3 regions of the Burkholderia sp. AU33423 genome follow, and region 1 is predicted to be linked to each of the others. Evidence: predicted binding sites of a transcription regulator. Region 1 holds the regulator's gene; each other region holds the start of a gene.

The links. The regulator FliA, encoded in region 1, starts transcription of late flagellar genes. The targets are predictions, from matches to a motif close to CTAAAGTTTNNNNNNNNNNNGCCGNTA.
Region 2: a site for FliA is predicted at 2,067-2,093, ahead of bcsB (cellulose biosynthesis cyclic di-GMP-binding regulatory protein BcsB). Genes of this name have one in related genera too.
Region 3: a site for FliA is predicted at 1,501-1,527, ahead of flgM (flagellar biosynthesis anti-sigma factor FlgM). Genes of this name have one in related genera too.

Annotation. Positions count from the first base shown of each region.
Region 1 covers NZ_NKFH01000002.1:241,807-245,076, reverse strand. The annotation lists gene ahcY (adenosylhomocysteinase) at 1-952, opposite strand, end outside; S-adenosyl-L-homocysteine riboswitch at 985-1,099, opposite strand; gene CFB50_RS01175 (RNA polymerase sigma factor FliA) at 1,208-1,942, opposite strand; gene CFB50_RS01170 (nucleotide-binding protein) at 1,965-2,783, opposite strand; gene flhF (flagellar biosynthesis protein FlhF) at 2,776-3,270, opposite strand, start outside.
Region 2 covers NZ_NKFH01000004.1:1,000,156-1,003,425, reverse strand. The annotation lists gene bcsB (cellulose biosynthesis cyclic di-GMP-binding regulatory protein BcsB) at 1-1,936, opposite strand, end outside; gene CFB50_RS07340 (sensor domain-containing diguanylate cyclase) at 2,419-3,270, shown strand, end outside.
Region 3 covers NZ_NKFH01000005.1:915,833-919,102, reverse strand. The annotation lists gene CFB50_RS16815 (SGNH/GDSL hydrolase family protein) at 1-463, opposite strand, end outside; gene CFB50_RS16810 (flagella synthesis protein FlgN) at 631-1,071, opposite strand; gene flgM (flagellar biosynthesis anti-sigma factor FlgM) at 1,142-1,471, opposite strand; gene flgA (flagellar basal body P-ring formation chaperone FlgA) at 1,590-2,861, opposite strand; gene flgB (flagellar basal body rod protein FlgB) at 3,066-3,270, shown strand, end outside.

The DNA.
Region 1 (3,270 bases):
TCGCCGTCACGAAGATGTCGGCCTTGTCGGCCGCGTATTCCATCGTCACGACGCGGTAGCCTTCCATCGCCGCCTGCAGTGCGCAGATCGGGTCGATTTCGGTGACCCACACGGTCGCGCCCAGGCCGCGCAGCGATTGCGCGCAGCCCTTGCCCACGTCGCCGTAGCCCGCGACGACCGCGACCTTGCCCGCGATCATCACGTCGGTCGCACGCTTGATGCCGTCGACCAGCGATTCACGGCAGCCGTACAGGTTGTCGAACTTCGACTTCGTGACCGAATCGTTCACGTTGAACGCCGGGAACGGCAGGCGGCCGTCCTTTTCCATCTGGTACAGGCGGTGCACGCCGGTCGTGGTTTCTTCGGTCACGCCCTTGATGTGCGCGAGGCGCGTCGAGTACCAGGTCGGGTCCGCGTCGAGGTGCTGCGCGATCGACTTGTACAGCGCGACTTCTTCCTCGTTGGTCGGCTTAGCGATCACCGAACGGTCCTTCTCGGCCTTCGCGCCGAGGATCAGCAGCAGCGTTGCGTCGCCGCCGTCGTCCAGGATCATGTTCGCGAATTCACCGTTCGGCCATTCGAAGATGCGGTGCGAGAACTCCCAGTATTCGTCGAGCGATTCGCCCTTGAACGCGAACACCGGCGTGCCGGCTTCGACGATCGCGGCAGCGGCGTGGTCCTGCGTCGAGAAGATGTTGCACGAGGCCCAGCGGACGTCCGCGCCGAGCGCCTTCAGCGTCTCGATCAGCACGCCCGTCTGGATCGTCATGTGCAGCGAACCGGCAATGCGCGCGCCCTTCAGCGGTTGCTGTGCCTTGTATTCGTCACGGATCTGCACGAGGCCCGGCATTTCGGTCTCGGCGATGTTCAGTTCCTTGCGGCCCCAGCCGGCCAGCGCCATGTCGGCGACGACGTAATCGTTGGTAGCTTTGGAATCGATAATGGCGTTCATCACGCCCTCCTTTCTAAAAAGTTTCTAGATTGGTGACGTGAGCGCCGTTCAGGAAGCGGGGCCGACGCGGTTGTGCCGCACGACTGCTTGGTGAAGCCTTCCGAGCCTGGCGGACACAGGAGGTCCGTCGCAACGCTCCTCGGAAAGCGGAGAGGATTGTAGCAAATCGGCGCGCGGAATGCGCAAGCATGCACACATACGGCGCGCACCCGGCACCAGCGCGCGGCGCCGGCGCGCGCGGCCGTCAGGAAAGGGTCAGGACTCCGCGCCGACCCACGCCTGTTCGCGCAGCCGTGCGCGCAGGCGCGCGACCGCCTGGCTGTGCAGCTGGCACACGCGCGATTCGCTCACTTCGAGCACCGCGCCGATCTCGCGCAGATTCAGACCCCGTTCGTAGTACAGCGACATCAGCAGCTTCTCGCGCTCCGGCAGCCGCTCGATCGCCTCGACGAGCGCTTCGCGCAGGTGCTCGTCGAGCAGCGCCGACAGCGGATCGGTGTGATCGACGCGGTAGCGGTCGAGGAACGGTTCGTCGTCGGCCGCGCGGTCGAAATCCTCGTAATAGATCAGCTGGCTGCCGTGCAGGTCCTGCAGCATCCCCTGGTATTCGTCGAGCGGCATGTTCAGGTGCTGCGCGATCTCGGTCTCGCTCGCCGAGCGGCCAAGATGCTGCTCGACCTGGTGCACCGCGTGCTCGACCTCGCGCGACGTCTTGCGCAGGCTGCGCGGCAGCCAGTCGTTGCTGCGCAGCTCGTCGAGCATCGCGCCGCGGATACGCTGCGTCGCGTAGGTCTCGAACTGCGCGCCCTGGTCCTCCTTGTAGCGGCCGGCCGCGTCCATCAGGCCGATCATGCCGGCCTGGATCAGGTCGTCGAGGTCGACGCTCGCCGGCATCTTCGCGACGAGCTGCAGCCCGAGGCGTCGCACGAGCGGCGCATATTGCGCGAGCACGTCGGCCTGGGACATCTTTCCTTGAGCGTTGTACATCATGGCTCTCTCCTTCCGGTGGCGCTCATGCGGCGTGGGCCGCCCCCGCCTCATACGACGGCTTGCCGCCCGCGTGCACGGCGCGGCCCGCACCCGGACGCGGGCGCATCGGCCAGTACAGCAGGTCGGCGGCAATCTGCCGGTAATCGCGCGCGGCGGCCGACGACGGGAACGCGTCGACCGCGGCACGCGTCAGTTCGCGCGCATGCTCGACGAGCGGATCGGCGCTCACGCAGCCCGCGTCGGCGATCGACACCGTCAGGTAGCGGCTCGCGACGCCCGCGAGGTTGTCGAACGCCGTCTTCGCGTCCGCGTGGCTGCCGACGTGATTGGTCAGCACGCGGAACTGCGCGAACGCGTGCGCAAAATGCAGCCGCTTCATGCACGCATACGCCTCGGTGATCGCCTGCGCGGCGACCCGCGTGACGACCAGCACGTCGTGCGCTTCGCGTGCGAGCGCCGAGAACGAACCGTCGGCGCCGAGCTGCGCGTCGACGAGGACGATGTCGGCCGGCCCGTCGATGAAATCGCTCAGCTGCGCGTCGGTGTAGCCGGTGCGCGCGAGCCGCGCCGCGGCGCACAGGCCGAAGCCGGCCGCGACCCGCGCGCGCTCGCCGTCGCGCAGCCACGCGCCCGCCAGCGTCGCGCTGGCCGAATGCACGTCGGCACGCTCGTCGACGACGAGCACATCCTTGCCGAGCGACGCGAGCGCCGCCGCCAGGTTCACGACGGTGGACGTGCAGCCGACACCCGCCGGCCCGCCCGCCACCGCGACGATGCGTGACGCGCGCCCGGCCAGCAGGCGCCGCAGCCCTTCGGCCTGGTCGATGATTTGTTTATCCAAATCGCACCTCGTGCAGCTCGGCGGTGGAACGTGCGGTCAGTGCGGAAAGCAGCGTCGGCATGTCCTCGTCTTGCGGCACGAAGGGCGAGCCGTCGCGCGGTACACAGAACGCGCTCTTCAGCAGGAATTTGGTCGACGCGACGTACAGGTTCTCCGGCACTTTCTGGCCGGTCGACACGTAATGGATCGGCAGCTTGTAGCGGATCACCGTGTCGAGCACGCCGCCGAGGTGGGTCGCCTCGTCGAGCTTCGTGAGGATGCAGCCGGCCAGGTCCGGGTGCTCGCCCGCGCTGCGGTACGCCTGCACGACTTCGTTGAGCGTGTCGCCGTGGCTGGTCGCGTTGAGCAGCAGCAGGCGCTGCACCGGCGCATTCGCCCCGTGCAGCATCGCGATCTGGTCGGATACCGCGCGGTCGCGCTGGCTCATGCCGATCGTGTCGATCAGCACGATGTGCTTGTTGCGCAGCTCGGACAGCGCGAGCGCGAG
Region 2 (3,270 bases), on a different contig from region 1:
CGCCGCCTTCGGTCAGGCCGACGCCATTGCGCCAGCGCTCCTTCACCGAGAACGCGACGCGCGCGGCGCCTTCGCCGCCCGCGCCACCCTGCTCGCCGATCACGAGCGGCAGCGCCGAGCGCCAGTGCGCGAGCAGCGGCGACGTGGGCGAGCCGTCGATCACGAGCAGGTCCTTGCTGCCCGACAGCGCGGCGACGTCGCCGGGCCGCGCCACCTGCACACGCAGCGCCGGGAAGCCGGTCCATTCGCCCATGTGGCCGAGCATCGTCAGGTAGGCCTCGAGCTCCTGCGGCGACGGCCGGTCGGGCATCACGACGGCCGTCTGCGACAGGTCGGCGAAGCGCGTGAACGGGAAGCCGCTGTTCGCGAAGAACGCGAGGTTCGGCAACTGCGCGTAATGGACGAAGTGCGAGAAGTCGATCGTCGAATCGGGATCGATCGCCGCACGCTGCGGCTCGGTCGCCGTGCTCGAGCACAGGCCCGTCTTCTGCGAATCGAGCGTGAAGCGGAACTGCAGCTGGTTGCCGCTGCCGACCCGGAACGCCGGGATGTCGACGTCGCTCGTCACGCGCCCTTCCGGCACCGACAGCAACGGCAGCTGCATGCGGCCGTGCGCATCCTCGGCATGGGCCGGCCCGAGCCGGTACGACTTCACGAGCTGGTCGTTGATCTCGACGGCGAGCGTCGAGTTGTCCTGCACCGTCGGCGCCGTGTAGCGGTAGCGCAGCGCGATCGGCACGCCCGCGCCGTTCCACGAATGCAGGTCGGACGGCACACGGAGGTTCAGGCGAATGGCGTCGGGCGACGTGCCGCGCACTTCCAGCTCGCGCGTATCGGATACGAGCTCGCGGAACGTGATCGGCCGGTTCACCGGCAGCCAGCGCGGCGCGTCGTACGGTTTGCGCGGCGCGCCGAGATCGACGTGCGCGACCGTCGCCGACGGCCCCGACAGCGCCGCGCGGCCCAGCACGAGCGTCGCGACCGCATCGTCGACCTCGGCCGCCGTGCGGCCCGTGACGACCAGCAGCTTGCGCCCCGGCGCGGCCGGGTTGTCGGCCACGGCGAGCAGCGGACCGTTGATCGACGGCAGCGCGAGGCCGGCCGGCAGCGTCGCGGCCGTGCCGATCACCACCGCCTGGTCGTCGGCCGGCAGCCCGGAGGACACCGGGAAGCGCGCATGCCGGTAGTCGGCCAGCGCGCCGAACCACGACGCGAGCACGCCCGCGCTGCGCAGCGTCGCTGAATCGGGCGACGCCGGCAGCACGAACGGCAGCCGCACGCGGCCGTTGTCGCGCCGGTCGAAGAACGGCGCGGGCAGCAGCGCGAGATCGTTCGGCAGGCGAACCGGCGATTCGTCGAGGATCAGCTCGCTCTTCGGGCTCACGTCGGCCCACAGCGCCGAGTTGGCCGGATCCTCGCAATGGTCGAGCGTGTAGTGCGCGATCAGGCGCAGGCCGATCTGGTTGAAATCCGAGAAGTAGCGCGGATCGATCGGGATCTCTTGCGTGACCGTGCGGCCTGCCTGCGCGGCATCGAACGGGACGGTCGCGATGACCTCGCCGTTCACCGACACCTTCAGGTGCGACATCGGGAACACCAGCGACGGCGAATATGCGTAGGTCAGGCGCAGCCGCGCGCCGGTGACCACGCGGTCGAGCCGCACGCCCGCGTTGATCGTGCGGGCGTCGTCGGCGCCGCGCAGGCGCAGCGGATCGAACGCGCCGAGCGACGCGAACGGCAGGTGTACCGTCGTCGCCGGCAGGCCGGCTGCGCTCGCGCCGGCCGCCGCGGGCACGGTCGCGGGCACCGGCGCCGGCGCAGCGCCGGACGCGGCGGCGACCGGCACGGCCGGCATCGGCGCGGCCGACAGCGCGGCGGCATGCAAAGCGCCGGCCATCGCGGCCGAGAGGACGAGCGGCGACACGGCCGGCTTCATGCGGCACCCCGTTTCATCTGGATCATCCGGTCGTCCGTCGTATCGAAATCGATGCACGCAAAGCAGCTATGCCCGTGAGTGAACATCCCCACTGCTTCCCCTCATATGTATCAAACTGACCTGATTCACTTATCGAAACGATGCGGCGATTCTTTAATCGCGCGTCATCGTGCTGCGCGCGCCTGGCACCGGCACACGCCCATTCGTCACACTATCTCAAAAACAAGCCAAAACTCACCCCGATTAGCGACATTGAAGCGAAAAAAACCTCAATCCGGTCGGAAATGCTGCGCGAGAGGGATGAATGGTAAGAATTGCGCCGTTGTCGCCCGACAGGCCGAACGGCATACTGCCGGCGCGGACCGGCCGGCCGGCGGCGGTCCGTTGCAGACCGCCCCGCCGGAACGCGCGGCCGCGAGGCGGCGCGTATGCTACCGCATTCCCGGGCCGCCGGACGTGCTTTCTTTCACGGAAAAACTGAATTGAATCAAATCGTCGACACCGCCACTCCGTCCCCCGATACGCTGCTGCGCATCATCGCCGCGCAGACCGAGATCGCGAAGCTCGGTCTCGATCTCGGCAGCGTGATGGCCTATGTGGCGGAGCAGGTGCCGCAGCTCACCGGCGCGAGCGCCGCCGCGGTCGAATTCGCCGAGGGCGACGACATGGTGTACCGCGCCGCGTCGGGCACGGCCGCCGGGATGCTCGGCCTGCGTCTGCGGCGCTCGGGCAGCCTGTCGGGCCTGTGCGTGCAGCAAGGCGCGTTGCTGCACTGCATCGATTCGGAAACCGACCCCCGAGTCGATCGCGACGCCTGCCGGCGGGTCGGCCTGCGCTCGATGCTCGTGATGCCGCTCACCCATGCCGATACGACGGTTGGCGTGCTGAAGGTGATGTCGCCGGAAGTCGACGGCTTTTCGCAGGCCGACGCGGCCACGCTGCGGCTGACGGCCGACCTGATCGCCGCCGCGATGTTCCACGCGGCGCGCAACGAGGCGAACGAACTGTACCTGCGCGCGACGCACGACGCGCTCACGGGCCTGCCGAACCGCGCGCTGTTCTACGACCGCCTGCGGCAGTCGATGCACACGACGCTGCGCGCGAACGGCCGGCTCGGCATCCTCAACATCGACATGGACGGGCTGAAGCCGATCAACGACGGGTTCGGCCACCGCGCGGGCGACGCGGCGCTGCGCGAGATCGCCACGCGGATGCAGCGGGCGGTACGGCGCTCGGACACGGTCGCGCGCATCGGCGGCGACGAATTCGCGGTGATCCTGCCGAACATCGGCAACCGCGACGATGCGCATGCGCAAAGCACGCGGCTCGCGCAC
Region 3 (3,270 bases), on a different contig from region 1:
GCACGAGGTCGGTCCTGATGCCTTTCGCGGCCAGCGTCTTGCGGCATACGTCGGCGAGCGTGTCCTGCGTCGTCGTGCTGTAGAACATGTTCTTCCACTGCGTGATGCCGTCCGCCCACCAGTAGCCGGACACGCGATACCAGTCGCCGCCGGCGGGGTTGAGTGCCCATTCGTACGTCGCGGCCGGCTTCAGCGGGTCCGCGTCGATCCGGTACCAGCAGCGCAGGTACGTGTAGGTGTCGGACCCGCGGCGGGACGCGCGCGGCGTGGCGCCCGGCGGGCTCGATGCGGCCGGCGGCGCGATGTCGGGGCCGGCTGGAGACAGCGCCATGTCGCCCGTCGGCGTGGGCAGCGGCGCGGGGCCGGCGGCCTGCGCGGCGGGGAGCGTCAGGGCGGCGCCCAGCGTGGCGACAGCGGACACGGCAGCGACGCGGGATGAAAACGGAATGCGGAAATATGGCATGCGGCCCTCTTCTGATTGTTGTGACGGGACGGCGCGCGGCTGCGCGACCGTGTATCGGAAGGGACCGTGGGTGCCGGGCTCGGGCCCGGTCTGTCGAAACGTGACGTGCCGCGAACGGCGGGGGGGAGTACGGTGGCGGCGCTGCCGCCGGTCGGTCAGTCAGTGCTTCAGCGCGTGAGGGCCGACACGCGCCCGTCGGGGCCGTAGACGCCGGCCGGCGCGGGCGCCGAGCGCAGTACCGCGAGCGCGCGCTCGTTGTAGTCCATCCGGATCCGGATCAGCATCCCGTTGTTCGCATTGGCCTGGCGCGCGCGTTCGGCGGCCTGTTGCAGCAACTGCCAGCGGCCGGCGAGGCGGGCATCGCGCTCGGCGGCCTGGTCCATCCCCTTCTTGCCGGCCGGAAAGCCGAGTGCGGAAAGCTGCGTATCGCGCGTGCGTTCGAGCTGCGCGAGCCGGTCGATCAGCTCGCTTTTCTTCTCGACGATCCCGGGCAGCATCTCGAGCGGCTGCGCCGTCGTCAGCGCCTTTTCCTCGTACGCGAGCAGGGACGCGAACGCCTCGACCGTCGCGTGTTCGTCGTTGACCGTGGCCAGCAGCTCTTCTCTCATCGCGTCATGCTCGTCGCGCCGGCGCGGGTAGCGCCGGCAAACCCGGGGGGCCGGCCTCGCGAGGCCGGCTTCAGTTGCCCGGGCGCTGCTGCTGCAGCAGCTCTCGGGCGGTATTCAATACGCCGTCGGCGATCTTGTTCGCGTCGATCGTCAGCGTGCCGTTGTTCAGCGCGTCCTTGATCGACTGGACCAGGCCCGTGTCGATATCGCCGTTGCCGGACGCGGATACCGAGCGCAACCGGCCGGACAGACCCGACAGGTTCACGCTCATGTCACCGCCGGTCGACCCCGCATCGGCCGCCTGCGCGGACGAAGACGAGGCCGTGCCGGATTGCGCACGGGTCGCGCCGTTGCCGGTCGGCGCCAGGGGGCTCGGGTTCGGAGTGGAATCGATCTTCACGATGGGTTTCCTGTTCGGTTTGACCCAGATAACGGCCGGGTCGGCCCGAACTTTAGCATCGCGAGCCCGAAATGGCCCGAATAAACAATTCTTTACATTCTTGCCGCGAGATCCGTCCCTATAGCGGAATTTCCACGGTGCCGGCGTCCTTGACGATCGCCGTGACGATCTGGCCCGCCGCCATCCGCACCCGTACCGACTGGCCGGGCGCCGCGTTCGCCAGCGCGCTGCCCTCGGCCGAAATCGTGAATCCGGGCCCGGCCGCGACGACCCGCACTGTCTGGCCGGCCGACACCGACGCCGCGCTCTTCAGCAGGTCCTGCCGCAGCGGCAGCCCGGCCGAGATGCGCGCGAGCGCGGTCGCGCCGATCGCCTGCGCCGGATCGGTGATCACCGCGAGCGGCAGCACCGTCAGGTCGCCGTCGCGGGCGACCAGGTCGGCCGCGGAAAGCGGCTCGCCGGGCGCGATCTGGCGCGCGGCGACGTAGTAGGTGGCCTGCACGGTGACTTTCGCCTGCAGGTAGACGGTCCACGGCCGCTCGCCCGCGCAGCGCACGCCGACCGTCGTGCGGCCCCACAGGCGCGCGCCGGTCGGCATGAACGGTTCGAGCGTCGTGCACGCGGCGAGCCCGCGCGGAAACGCGGTCGTGACCGTCGTGGTGGTCTTGCCGGGCAGGCCCGCGACCTGCTGCTGCAGGAACGCGAGGGCCGTGCGGCGGATCGACTCGGGATCCTGCTGGCCGGGCGGCGTCGCGGGCTGGGTCGCGTTGGCGGCATTGGCCGCCGGGGCCGGGTTCGCGGAAACCGGGACGGCGCGCGGCGCGGGTGCGGCGCGGGCCGCCGCCAGGCGTGCGGCCATGGCCGGCTGCGGGGCCGGCCGTACGGGATTCGATGCGGGTTCGGCCGTGCCGGCGACGACCGTCGCGATCGCGTTCGGATCGGCGGCGCGTGGCGCGCCATATCCGGTTTCGGCGTTCATGCGGGCGGCTGCATAAACAGCGCGCGGCGCCGGGGCTGGCGCAGGCGCAGGCGCCGGGACGGTCGTCACGACCATCGTGCCAGCCGGTTGCGCCGCGTAGCCGGTGCCGGACGCGCCGGCGGCGGCAGCCGCACCCGCACCCGCGCCGCTCGCGGCACGACCCGTGTCCGGCGCCAGGCCCGAAGCCGGCGCCATCGCCGCATTCCCGCCGAACTGCCCGCCGCTCGCCGCATTGGCGTGCGCGAGCGCGGTTTCGGCCGTCTCGCCGCGCCCCGGAATCACGATCATCGCGTCGTCCGCGTGCGCGGCCGGGGCGGCGATCCACAGCGCCGACAGCGCCGCGGCGAGCGCAAACGCACGCCGGACGTGCGTGAGCCGCCCGTTCCTTCCGCGAAGTGCGCTGCCAGTCATCGCCGTATCCCCGATCCGTTGCTCCGCTTCGCATTCTAGGGAGCGGGGCGGTCGCGCAAACGATGAATAGAGGGGGCCTTTGCCGCGTTATTCGCCCGATTGCCGGTTGCGTCCGACGCCTACCATCGCTGTCATGGAAAAAAGCCTCTCGCGTCGCCATCCGGCGTGAGGGGCGTGCAGCGCTTCATACGGAGAGACGCACACATGCTGGACAAACTCGATGCGGAATTCGCGTTCGGCCGACAGGCGCTGGACGTGCGCGCCTACCGGCAGGAACTGCTGTCGTCGAACATCGCGAACTCCGACACGCCCGGCTACCAGGCCCGCGACGTCGATTTCGCGTCGACGCTCGCGCGCTCGCTGAAGCAGGCAGGCGGCGGCCTCGCGCCGAGCAACGCGGCGCAACTGC